Regions from separate parts of the Ureibacillus sp. FSL W8-0352 genome, predicted to be linked through region 1. Evidence: riboswitches for the same ligand, from Rfam matches in the RefSeq annotation. Region 1 holds a riboswitch; each other region holds the start of a gene.
What was found. Region 1 has a riboswitch for cobalamin ahead of cobT (nicotinate-nucleotide--dimethylbenzimidazole phosphoribosyltransferase). Riboswitches for the same ligand answer to the same signal wherever they lie in the genome.
Positions count from the first base shown of each region.

Region 2: linked by a shared signal. The riboswitch ahead of NST98_RS04230 (glutaredoxin family protein) and the one ahead of cobT (nicotinate-nucleotide--dimethylbenzimidazole phosphoribosyltransferase) in region 1 are both predicted to bind cobalamin.
Region 3: linked by a shared signal. The riboswitch ahead of NST98_RS03250 (energy-coupling factor ABC transporter permease) and the one ahead of cobT (nicotinate-nucleotide--dimethylbenzimidazole phosphoribosyltransferase) in region 1 are both predicted to bind cobalamin.
Region 4: linked by a shared signal. The riboswitch ahead of cobT (nicotinate-nucleotide--dimethylbenzimidazole phosphoribosyltransferase) and the one ahead of cobT (nicotinate-nucleotide--dimethylbenzimidazole phosphoribosyltransferase) in region 1 are both predicted to bind cobalamin.

Region 1 covers NZ_JBBOQT010000001.1:2,732,894-2,736,038, reverse strand. Annotated here, with positions in the region: gene NST98_RS13785 (ABC transporter ATP-binding protein) at 1-1,346, opposite strand, end outside; cobalamin riboswitch at 1,544-1,718, shown strand; gene cobT (nicotinate-nucleotide--dimethylbenzimidazole phosphoribosyltransferase) at 1,807-2,877, shown strand; partial or broken gene NST98_RS13775 (SOS response-associated peptidase) at 3,111-3,145, opposite strand, start outside.
Region 2 covers NZ_JBBOQT010000001.1:837,197-840,341, forward strand. Annotated here, with positions in the region: gene nrdE (class 1b ribonucleoside-diphosphate reductase subunit alpha) at 1-574, opposite strand, end outside; gene nrdI (class Ib ribonucleoside-diphosphate reductase assembly flavoprotein NrdI) at 577-942, opposite strand; gene NST98_RS04230 (glutaredoxin family protein) at 939-1,169, opposite strand; cobalamin riboswitch at 1,305-1,491, opposite strand; gene NST98_RS04235 (bifunctional adenosylcobinamide kinase/adenosylcobinamide-phosphate guanylyltransferase) at 1,611-2,024, opposite strand; gene NST98_RS04240 (histidine phosphatase family protein) at 1,976-2,572, opposite strand; gene cobS (adenosylcobinamide-GDP ribazoletransferase) at 2,545-3,145, opposite strand, start outside.
Region 3 covers NZ_JBBOQT010000001.1:635,247-638,391, forward strand. Annotated here, with positions in the region: gene NST98_RS03245 (acyl-CoA carboxylase subunit beta) at 1-1,432, shown strand, start outside; cobalamin riboswitch at 1,639-1,817, shown strand; partial or broken gene NST98_RS03250 (energy-coupling factor ABC transporter permease) at 1,936-2,683, shown strand; gene NST98_RS03255 (energy-coupling factor ABC transporter substrate-binding protein) at 2,685-2,978, shown strand; gene cbiQ (cobalt ECF transporter T component CbiQ) at 2,975-3,145, shown strand, end outside.
Region 4 covers NZ_JBBOQT010000001.1:1,477,558-1,480,702, reverse strand. Annotated here, with positions in the region: gene NST98_RS07605 (hypothetical protein) at 229-372, shown strand; gene cobT (nicotinate-nucleotide--dimethylbenzimidazole phosphoribosyltransferase) at 446-1,519, opposite strand; cobalamin riboswitch at 1,611-1,783, opposite strand; gene NST98_RS07595 (ABC transporter ATP-binding protein) at 1,856-3,145, shown strand, end outside.

The DNA of each region.
Region 1 (3,145 bases):
TTTGATGCAAAGAGCGCTTCTTGAATGTCTTCTTTAGTTGCGTCAATTTTTCCATACTTTAAGTTTTCTTCAATCGTTGTTGAAAACAATGTTGCCTTTTGTGGGGCAAAAGCCATAGCATTTCTTAACATGTCAATGTCATATTGCTGTATGGGAATGTTATCAATGTAAATAGTTCCTTCATCGACATCCATGAGTCGACCGAGCAATTTGATTAATGTCGATTTTCCACTGCCTGTCATACCGATAATCCCTACTGTACTGCCGGCTTTCGCTTCAAAGGAAATCTCTTTCAACACCGGTTCAACGTGTTTGTTATAAGAAAAACTAACCTTGTCAAATTTCACATTTCCTTGAATTTCTTTTTTCACTGGGTTTTCAATATTCGTAATATCAGACTGCTCTTCCAATACGACAACGACACGTTCTGCACTTGGTATAGCCCGCGCAATTTGAATCAGTACGTTGCTGGAACTCATAAGGCCGTTCAAAATCATCATCAAATAGTTGATGAATGCAACAATTACCCCAATTTCAATAGCTCCTGCATCAACTTTCACGACACCAAGCATAAGTGCAAGTACAATTCCGATGTTGACAACAAATTGGGTAATCGGCATTAAGGCAGCTACCACTTGATCTGCCGTCATATTGCGTTTCGTTAATTGATGATTGACAGTTGCAAATTGCTTCATTTGATATCGCATACGGTTAAATGCTTTAATGACGCGAATCCCCGCCAAGTTCTCCTGCACACGTGTATTCACTTGATCGATTGATTCCTGCACCTTTCGAAACAGCTTAATCGATAATTGAATAATAATATATAAACTGATGATTAATACAGGCACCACAAAAAATAGTACTGGAAATAAATCTCTTGCCGTAAAAAATACGACAATGACCGCCCCAACAAACATAAAAGGCCCGCGAACGAATATTTTTAATAACATGTTTAAGGCCCTTTGCAACATTTCGATATCATTTGTTAAGTTGGTAATCAATTTTCCTAAAGTGAACTTGTCCTTATTGCTATTCGCAAAATATGTAATAGTTTCATATAAATCCGCTCGAACATCAGATGCAAAGTTTACCGCCGCTTTCGAACTGAAATATGTACAACCTGCACCCCCAAGCCAACCTATCATTGCACACAAAATCATCGCAGCAAACATCATAATGATATACTGTGTATCATTCGTTGCAATTCCTTTATCGATTATTTTCTGCATAATTGTTGGCTGAATTAAATCCATCCCTACTTCCAACACCATAAGTATCGGCGCTAAAATCGCAAAATGCTTATAGGGCTTTAAATATTTTGAAAGCTTTAACGCTGCACGCATTTTGTTACTCCTTTTCTTTATTACCATCGTTTAATTTTTGTATACAATTGTATACTAACCGTCAAGTTGATACCCTTACATTTCCAACTATAACTGAATAGATTCCTTAATATTTCTCCACTAAAATAATCTTTTAGGCAATGGAAGTTTTCAAAAAACTTGACTAAAGTTTCATTTCATTTTAGATTATTTTAAAAAGTATATCTATGTAATTAGGTGCCCTTTTTAGGGAGAATAGGGAATAAAGTGAGAATCTTTAGCGGACCCACCACTGTATCGGGGAGCAATATAGAAAATGCCACTGGGAAACTGGGAAGGCCTATATTTGCGATGAACCTAAGCCAGGAGACCTGCCTAATTACTTGAAAACATACAGTACGATGGTAAAGTCTGTAGTTTATTTGGCATGCCAATAAACTGCAGACTTTTCTTATTTCAATAATCGATGGAGGAGATTCAATTGGAACTATTGCAATCGACATTACAAAACATTAAACAACTTAATAAAGAAGTGATGGGAAAAGCAAGAGAAAGAGTAGATGCTCTTTGTAAACCACCTGGCAGTTTAGGAAAATTAGAACAAATCGCGATACAACTTGCTGGAATAACTGAGAAACTAGAGCTTGATGTATCCAATAAAGCGGTTATTTCATTAGCTGCGGATCACGGTGTATATGAAGAAAATGTTTCAAATAACCCCCAATTTGTAACGGTAATGCAGGCAATTGGCTTTGCTAAAGGTTTTACAGGAGTATGTGCTATTGCAAAAGCAGCAGGTGCAAAAGTCGTTCCAGTAGATATTGGCATTAAAGAAGATTTACCAAAAGATTCTGGAGTCATCGTCAAAAAAGTGAAATACGGAACGGATAATATGGCTAAGGGACCAGCAATGTCACGTCAAGAAGCGATTCAAGCGATTGAAGTAGGTATTGAAATTGCCAATGAACAAGTGAAACAAGGTGTCAATGTTTTAGCAACTGGAGAAATGGGAATTTGTAATACCACTCCAAGTAGTGCTGTCCTGTCAGCATTCTGTGGTTGTGACCCGGCTATTGTAACAGGTATGGGAGCTGGGGTAGATTGTCTTCAACATAAGATTGACGTCATTCGAAGATCTCTTGACATAAATACGCCAAATCCAAATGACCCAATTGATGTGTTAGCTAAAGTTGGCGGTTTGGAATTAGGGGGAATGGCAGGCGTAGTCCTAGGTGCTGCAGCAAATCGTATTCCTGTAGTAGTGGACGGTTTTATTTCCACAGTTTCTGCACTTATTGCTTATAAATTAGAACCGAAAGTGAAGGATTACATTATTCCATCCCATCTGTCAGAAGAGCCTGGAGCAAAAATTGTAAACGAGTTATTAGGGTTAGAGCCTATGTTGAATATGAATATGCGATTAGGCGAAGGTTCAGGAGCAGCCCTTGCTTTTCCTATTCTTGATGCCGCATGTTCTATGATGAACACCATGACTACTTTAGAAGAATCTCATCAATATATGCTAAAAATCATGGGGAGTCAAACAGTTTAAAGGATAGAGGTTGGGACAAATCTAAAAAAAACATCATTTTCTCCAAGGAGAAGATGATGTTTTTTTGATATGTTATTAAAATTGATTTCCGTTCCGGGGACGCTTTCCACGGGCCCGGCTCGTCGCAGGAGTCGCCCCGTCACTTCAATCAATTTTTCGTTAGTTCAATTTTTTATCAAAACTATTTCAACTCCCCCTTTCATTTTTTGTTTATGTCCCCGCCTCCTTTATTATCATAAAGAAACTCTTTCAATTAATTCCTTTGAAT
Region 2 (3,145 bases), 1.9 Mb from region 1:
CAAGCCTTGAGAGTTCTAAACAATAACCGAGGTTTTCTGCAATGCTATTCATCGAATCATCCATGGATAATTTAAAACAACTTACCAATTCCCCACGCGCTTTTTTACCGCTATTCAGTGTGGTTGGTGTTGCTGGTTGAAAAGCCTCCATCATCGCACGAATTGCTTTTTCTGCCAACAATTCATCACCATTCGCTAAATATAAGGCGATAATGCTCATCCGATCCTCATAAGTTTCTAAAATTTCTTTTCCATCTCGACTTTTCATTGCGTAACTTTCAAAAAATTTGCTCGCGCTCATAAATGTTTGAAATCGAAAACGATAAGAATACGCAATGTCAAAAATTTTATTTATAAATTCGAAAGAATATTTTTGTAAAAATTCTTTCTCATAATATCCTTCTTCAATGAAAAAGCGAATCTTTTCTTCCAAACTAGAAAACTTCCGCATTTTCTGATTAACATGTTCGATAAAATATTGACGAGTAGCCTCTCGATCTTTCTCTAAATCAATTTTTCCTGTTTGGTGGTAGTGATTCAAAATTTCATTATTCAAAGTTAAATAGCTTTTCATCACTAAATCTCCTTTTGAATTACTCTGTTATAATAATCAATTATGGCATCATAATTTTTCTGAAATCCGCGTAATTCTATCTTTTGAACAATGGGAATTCCGTACCTTTCGTTAATCAAATGAGCAGAACGGCAAAAATAAGCATGGCCGAAATTCGAGTTCCCACTTGCAATAACACCCTTACAGAAACGAACATTATGTTGTAAAAACGTTTCCACGTTTCGTGGTACTTCGCCTAATCCATCGGTATAGGTGAACAATAAGAAGGGTTCATTCAAAATAAGATCATCGCGAATTTCAATGTGGGGTAATTCTAATTGATGAACGATAAAACGCACGTTGCCCGTTCGAGAAGCATAAGCAATCATACTGTGATCCTGCTAATGAATTTTTTTATATTTTCTATGTTATCCATTAGCTCTCCATCGATTTCGATTACAGGGACAGAAAGGAATCCAGCATTCAATAATTTTTCTTTCGCTTCTTCATTGTGATCAATCAAAATTTCTTCATATTTCCCTTCATAACCAAGTTGATTTAATTCGTATTTCATCAACAAACATTTTGGGCAAACTTTTTTTGAATATAATTTCATTTCCTTCTCCCTTTCTACCATTCTTTTATGAAAATAAAAAAGCCATACCTTTTTCGGTATGGCTTTGAAATGGAAACAGTCAGGTACTAGGAAATGGACCGTCTTGCTTCCATTTCCTAGCCCCCGAAGAAATGAGCAATTCACGTTTATTAGGCAGGTCTCCTGGCTTATGCTTCATCCTCCAAGTTCCCTTCCCATACAAATTTGTACAGTGGATTTGAACTTTTCGTCAGCAATTACAGTTGCGGGGACAGCGTCAGATTTTCACTGACTTCCCTTTTAATCTACTATATATAGTAGAACCTAATAAACGAAATGCTATATATTGTGTTTTCGTGTTTCATTGTAACATGTAGTATTGTTAATTACAAGCTTATTTGGTAAATGATACAGTATCTACTAAAATCATTCACTCGATACGTAGAACTTAAGAACGGTTGGTTAATTTTCCTCTTTTAATATCTCAGGAATACCATACCAAACGCGAATGACTTTCTCACTTTTCTCAAAAAGTTGTTGATACAATCTACCACAAGTATCTCTCAAATGACGATCCTCTTTTGAAAGCGGCACTATTCCACGTCCGATATCCGTACAAATACAAATTAGGTTTGTCTTATAATCTAAATTCATTAATTTCCCCATTATTTGTGATACGATTTCATCTTCCGATAAATCCGGGACGAGCAAAATCATTTTTTCAAAACTACCTATAATAACGTATTCATCTTTTGTAAAAGGGCCTTCCGGTATTTCGCCTTCATAAAAATAACAGCGATTCGCACCTATTTCTTTTAACATGTTACTTACAAATTTTCGTTTACCATTATAGGCGCCTCCAATAACTGATTGCATTCTCTTCCCCCTTTCAAAGATTCAATATCGTCCCAACATAGGGTATAAATCATCCGATGCTGTGCATTAACATCTTGAAAACTTTTCTCTTTTTGAAATTTCGATAGGATAACACGAATGACACCACCGTGGACGACAAACACATATTCTCCACCACAGCTCACGATTTGATGAAAACAATTTAAAATCCGTTCTTTAAACGAAACAAAAGATTCACCATTTGGTGGCGCAGCTTTCTCTGGTGAATCAATCCACTGCCGATACGCTGGATTATCTTTTAATTCATCATAAGTTTTCATTTCAAAATCTCCAAAATGTAATTCCCTTAATTGAAAAAAAGGATGGTATTTTGCCTCGGGGAAATAAAGTTGCGCTGTTTCTATGCAGCGCTTTAAGTCACTGCCAAATACATCCTTAGTATGAATCGGTACTTGACAATTTGCTGTTTGTATGTATATCGATTCATTCGTCCATCCAATATATTTTCGCTCTAAATTCGCTTTCGTTTTTTCATGCCGAATTAAATGAACAGTAACAGCATTCCCCATAATGCCAATTCCATCCCTTCATATAAAGCACCTAGCAAGTCTCCCGTCATTCCGCCAAAATGGCGATATGTCCAATGCCGATAAATCCAAGTCATCACAAACATGCTAAATGTTAAAACAAATAGTTTATATTCATTTAACACAAAACCTGTTATGAGGATAATGAATATATAACACGCAATATAAATCCATAACGATTTTGCCTTCACATGTTTTTTAAAGTAGGCTGCCAATCCAGATTCCTTCACATTTACTGACAGATTGAAATAAATCAATATTGCTAATCGACATAAGACAGGTATGATGATAAAAAATAAATAAAAGTTTGTTGGGCGCTGATGTAAATACTCATAAAATATGCCGATTTTTAGTAGAACAATGAGCACTAGATTAATAGCACCAAAAGCTCCAATACGGGAATCGCTTAATATTTCTAGTCGTTTTTCTTTATCTCTATAAGAAAAATAAGCATCGCTTAAATCGATCCAACCATCGAGATGCAACCCACCCGTCATCATAATATTGATAATGACAATGATAATTGCTAAGAAAAGTGGAGTAAAATTGAAATAA
Region 3 (3,145 bases), 2.1 Mb from region 1:
ACGTATTGATCTATTACTAGATGAAGGCACTTTCGTTGAAATAAATCCATTTATTAAACATAGAGTAACAGATTTCGGCATGGGTGAACAAAATGGCCCTGGTGACGGTGTTGTGACTGGATACGGTAAAGTGAATGGCCGTCCTGTTTATTTATTTGCTCAAGATTTCACAGTATTCGGCGGTGCATTAGGAGAAATGCACGCGAAAAAAATTGCTGCAGTGATGGATTTGGCTGCAAAAAATGGAGCGCCATTCATCGGCATCAATGACTCTGGCGGTGCCCGTATTCAAGAAGGAGTATTATCATTAGACGGTTATGGCCACATCTTCTATCGCAACTCGATTTATTCTGGGGTTATTCCACAAATTTCGGTGATTATGGGTCCATGTGCTGGCGGTGCTGTATATTCTCCAGCAATTACAGACTTTATTTTAATGGTGGATAAAACATCCCAAATGTTCATTACTGGTCCGAAAGTAATTGAAGCGGTTACAGGAGAAAAAATTTCATCAGAAGATTTAGGCGGTTCAAAAGTGCATAACACAATCAGCGGTAACGCTCATTTCCGCGCCCCTTCTGAAGAAGAAGCGATTGAACAAATTAAGAGATTATTAAGCTATTTACCACAAAGTAATAAAGAAAAAGCACCAAAATTACCACGCCCTGAAGGAGACGATTGGCGTCCTGAATTAATTGACGTTGTTCCAATTGAACCTACACGTCCTTACGATGTTCGTAAAGTCATTGAACAAGTGGTGGATGAAGGTTCCTTCATGGAAGTCCATTCTGAATTTGCGAAAAACATTGTTGTAGGATTTGCTCGTATTGCTGGACAATCTGTTGGATTAGTTTGTAACCAACCAAAGGCCTTAGCAGGTGGTCTTGATATTGACTCATCCGATAAAGCTGCCCGTTTCATTCGCACTTGTGATGCATTCAATATTCCAATCATTACATTTGAAGACGTATCAGGATTCTTCCCTGGCGTTAAACAGGAACATGGCGGTATCATTCGTCACGGTGCTAAAATCTTATATGCTTATTCTGAAGCAACCGTTCCAAAAATTACAGTCATTTTACGAAAAGCATATGGTGGAGCATACGTTGCGCTAAATTCAAAAGCCATTGGTGCAGATTTAGTATTCGCTTGGCCAAATGCAGAGATAGCCGTAATGGGTGCTGCTGGAGCTGCTAACATCATCTTTGCGAACGAAATTGCAAATTCAGAAGATCCGGAAGCTACACGCCAAGCAAAAATTGAGGAATATAAAGAAAAATTTGCTAATCCATATGTTGCTGCTTCACTTGGAATGGTTGATGATGTAATCGATCCAAGAGAAACTCGCATTAAGTTAATTCAAGGATTAGAAATGCTTGAAAATAAAGAAGAATCAAGACCTAAGAAAAAACACGGAAATATTCCGCTATAATTGTGAAAATTTCCAATTACGTACCATTAGAAGCACAAGCTAATCCCAGTTTGTACTTCGATTTTTCCAAAAATTCAAATTGGTTCTAACAATATTTCATATCAAAAGGTAATGAATATTATATGAATTTAGTAATTATTTTGTCTTATTTATAGAAAGATATAGAAATTTTTCAAACAATATGCTACAATTCAACTAAATTTCAACAACTGAATAATCTATACGGTGCTAATGAAAATTAGCTTAAAAGGGAAACTAGTGAGAATCTAGTGCGGTCCCGCCACTGTGAAGAGGAGCTCAAAATCAAATGCCACTGTGCAAACGGGAAGGCGATTTTGTAGCGATGACTCTAAGCCAGGAGACCTGCCGTATGGAGTGGATGGTAGTGTCCTACGAGGATAGGTACACGAATAGGCATGATTGGATTATTATGTCTTATTGTGGGACACTGCTAATTTGGCAGTGTTTTTTTATTTTCAAATTTTCATTTTAGGAGGAATTTTATGAAAGTCTCAATCAAAATACTTTACTTTCTAGCAGTATTATTAATCATTCCTAATACAGCTTTTGCTATGCATATCATGGAAGGTTTTTTACCAATCAAGTGGGCAATATTTTGGTGGCTCCTTACATTCCCTTTTTTAATCATTGGATTAAAGAAAATGAGTAGTTTAGTAAAGAGAAATGCTGAGACGAAGTTATTACTAGGTTTATCGGGTGCATTCACTTTTGTATTATCCGCATTAAAAATTCCTTCGGTTACTGGAAGTTGTTCTCATCCTACGGGTGTTGGGTTAGGAACCGTATTATTTGGACCATTTGTAATGAGTGTTTTAGGTACCATCGTGTTATTATTCCAATCATTATTAATTAGCCCATGGAGGTTTAACAACGCTTGGCGCCAATGCGTTTTCGATGGCGATTGCTGGACCTTTTATCGCCTATGGAGTATTTAAAGGCTTCAATAGGATCGGTTTGCCCTTTACTCTAGCAGTTTTCTCAGCAGCAACATTGGCAGATTTAGGTACATATGTCATTACATCTATTCAACTTGCACTAGCCTTTCCATCTGAAGTTGGTGGAATTTTCGCTTCATTTGTAAAGTTTGCTGGCGTATTCGCTGTTACACAGGTACCATTAGCAATTATTGAAGGATTGATTTCAGTAATGGTGATGAATTTCTTATTGAAATACAACGAAAGAGAATTAAAGTTACTTCAAGTACTAAAGAAACCTCAGGAGGTGAAGTAAGATGTTAAAAAAGAATATGCTTTTATTAATTTTGATCATTTTTTTAATGATTGTCCCGCTGATTTTTAACGGAGATGCAGAATATGGTGGTGCAGACGGAGAAGCGGAAGAATTAATTACAGCACTGAACCAATCCTATGAACCATGGTTTTCAAGTATTTGGGAGCCTCCTAGTGGTGAAATAGAAAGTTTATTATTCGTACTACAAGGAGCAATCGGTGCAGGGTTCATTGGTTACTTTATAGGATATATGCGAGGCCGGAATAGGGGCGGAAATGCAGAGATACAGAAATGAGAATGTTAGAATATTTCGCTTATCAATCACCTTTAAGAAATAAACACCCAATCGAAAAAATGGGATTTGCTCTTATTCCATTAATATTGAATATCGTATTTCAAAATGTTCTTACATCCATATTCATATTTTGCATCATGACAGTTATTACTTTAATAATCGGAAAA
Region 4 (3,145 bases), 1.3 Mb from region 1:
CTCTTTCTGTCGAAGGTCATATCGAGTAAATGAGGCGGATAGATGGTGTGAAAGTGCATGTACTTACCCGGGGAGGTCTGGCGGATAGGTGAAGTTCGCTTCATAACCTACTTAGTGATAAGTAGCTGAACCGTCAGAAGTCAGCAGAGGTCATAGTATTAGTTGGTTTAGAACTACTAAGAAGGACCGAACAATTAAGAGAGAATAGCCCTTGGCATTCAGTGAGTCATGATGAACACAGAAAACATAGTACCTCACTTGAGGAAGGAAGCGGTGAATCCCGTGGGAGTCCTCTTGGAGGGTGGAGTGACCACTGGCATAAAGAGAACAGCTATTCACGGAAGTTATGAAAACTTGCGTCAATTATCTTAATTGAACCGCCGTATACGGAACCGTACGTACGGTGGTGTGAGAGGACGGGAGCTAATCACTCCCTCCTACTCGATTAAATCGATTGTTGTTTTGACATAATTTGTTGCATATATTGTTGGGATTCTTCTAAAGTTGTCATATGATTCATCATTGCGCTTGCTGCATCAAGTAATGGGAATGCTAATGCAGCCCCGGAACCTTCACCTAAACACATATTCATATGTAACAATGGTTCTATCCCTAACACTTGATTTGCAATTTTTGCACCAAGCTCTTCAGAAAAATGAGAAGGTATAATATAATCTTTTACTTTCGGTTCTAGTTGATACGCAATGAGTGCAGCAACTGTTGAAATAAACCCATCAATGACTACAGGTACTCGATTTGCAGCAGCACTTAATACAACTCCCGCCATCCCACCTAATTCCAAACCACCAACTTTTGATAGAACATCAATGGCATCGTCAGGGTTCGGTTGATTTACTTGAATTGCTTGTCGAATGACCGATATTTTGTGTTCAATACTGTCTACACCAGCTCCTTTTCCCGTAACGATAGAAGGATCACATTGATGGAAAACAGATAAAACTGCGGAGCTAGCAGTTGTATTGCAAATGCCCATTTCTCCCGTGGCAAGTACATTCATACCATTTTTTATTTGTTCATTAGCAACTTCAATACCAACTTCAATCGATTGAATTGCTTCCTCTCTCGTCATTGCAGGGCCTTTTGCCATATTGTCTGTTCCGTATTTTACTTTTTTAATAATGACCCCTGCATCTTTAGGTAAGTCTTCTTTTATACCTACATCTACGGGAATCACTTTAGCTCCAGCAGACTTTGCAATGACACATACCCCAGTAAATCCTTTAGCAAAACCAAGAGATTGCATTACTGTTACAAATTGAGGATTATTTGAAACATTTTCTTCATGGACTCCATGATCCGCAGCTAATGAAATAACCGCTTTATTCGTTACATCCAGCTCAAGTTTTCTATAAATCCCCGCCAGTTGAATTGCGATAGATTCTAACTTTCCTAAACTTTTTAACGGTTTACAAAGAGCATCAACTTTTTGTTGGGCTTGTTCCGCAATGTTCTTGTCTAATCCCTTAATCTGTTTTAATGTAGCGTTTAATAATTCCATAAAATCTCCTCCATATTTCAGTTAATAAAAAAGGAAAAGTCCGCAGTTTATTCCATAACAAAATAAACTACAGACTTTTCCATCGTACTGTATGTATACGCGTAATTAGGCAGGTCTCCTGGCTTAGGTTCATCACATATATGGGCCTTCCCAGTTTCCTAGTGGCATTTCCATATTGCTCTCCATTACAGTGGTGGGACCGCTAAAGATTTTCACTTTATTCCCTATTCTCCCTTAACGGGCACCTAATTACAGCTATTTACTTTTAAAATAAATGTATAATGAAGTGGTATTATAGTCAAGGATTCAAGAATCTATATGGAAGAGGAGTTATCAATGGTAGCTGCATTAAAGCTTATAAAATATTTAAAACCATATAAACATTTTGCTATATTAGCTCCGCTATTGATGGTATTAGAGGTGGCGATGGATTTAATTCAGCCTACGATTATTCACAAAATTATCGATGAAGGAATCGCAAATAATGACACATCCTACATCATTATGATGTTTATTGCCATTTTGCTATGTGCTTTTATAGGATGGCTTACCGGGGCTGGTTGTGGCTATTATAGTTCGAAAGCTGCTGTAAATTTTGCAACAGATATAAGAGCAGATTTATATGAAACGATTACATACTTTTCTAATAGTAATAAAGATAAATTTACGTTAGGTAAGCTGATCACGAATTTAACGAATGACGTGGAAATGTTACAAAAAGCATTAATAATGCTTTTAAAAGTTTTTGTCCGTGGTCCTTTAATGTTTATTGGAGCAGTAATCGTTGTTTTCTTTACTGCAAGAGAGTTATTTCCGGTGTTATTTTTTGTAGTTCCAGTATTAATCATTAGTTTATATGTATTTATTAAATTATCGATAGTGTTGTTTCGAAAAGTACAAGAAGCGATGGACCAAATTAATACTCGGGTACAAGAAAACCTTGCAGGAATTCGTGTCATTAAAGCATTTAACCGAATGGCGTTTCAAGTAAAGCAATTTAAAGTAGTAAACGATCGCATAACGAAACGGAATATGACAGCAGATCAAGTTGTAGCTGCGTTAATGCCAATTACTCAGTTCGTTGTAAATATCGGAATTGTTTTAGCGCTAATGCTAGGGGTAGTGAAAGTTGAAGCAGGTACAATTGAAATTGGGGTAATCGTTGCATTTATCAACTATTTAATGATGATAATGAACGGTTTAATGAGCTCCAGCAACGTACTTATTCAAATTGCTCGTGCCATTCCAAGTGCGGAACGAGTTGTAGACGTATTAGAGGAAAGCCCGGATATTACCAATGTAAAAAATCCAGTTACTAAAGAAATTAAAGGCGATGTGAAATTTGAACACGTGAGTTTTTCTTATACGAAACTAGGAGAGCCAGTATTAAAAGATATTTCATTTGAAGTGAAAGCCGGTAGTACGGTCGGTATTATCGGGATGACAGGGAGTGGGAAATCGACTCTCATTAAGTTGCTTGCCCGTTTAATGGATGTAGATGAAGGAACGATTTACATTGACGGTATTCCAATCCAACAATACAACATTGAAACTTTACGAAATTCATTAGCCTTCGCTCTACAAAAGGCAACGTTATTCTCTACAACGATTGAAGAAAACTTGAAA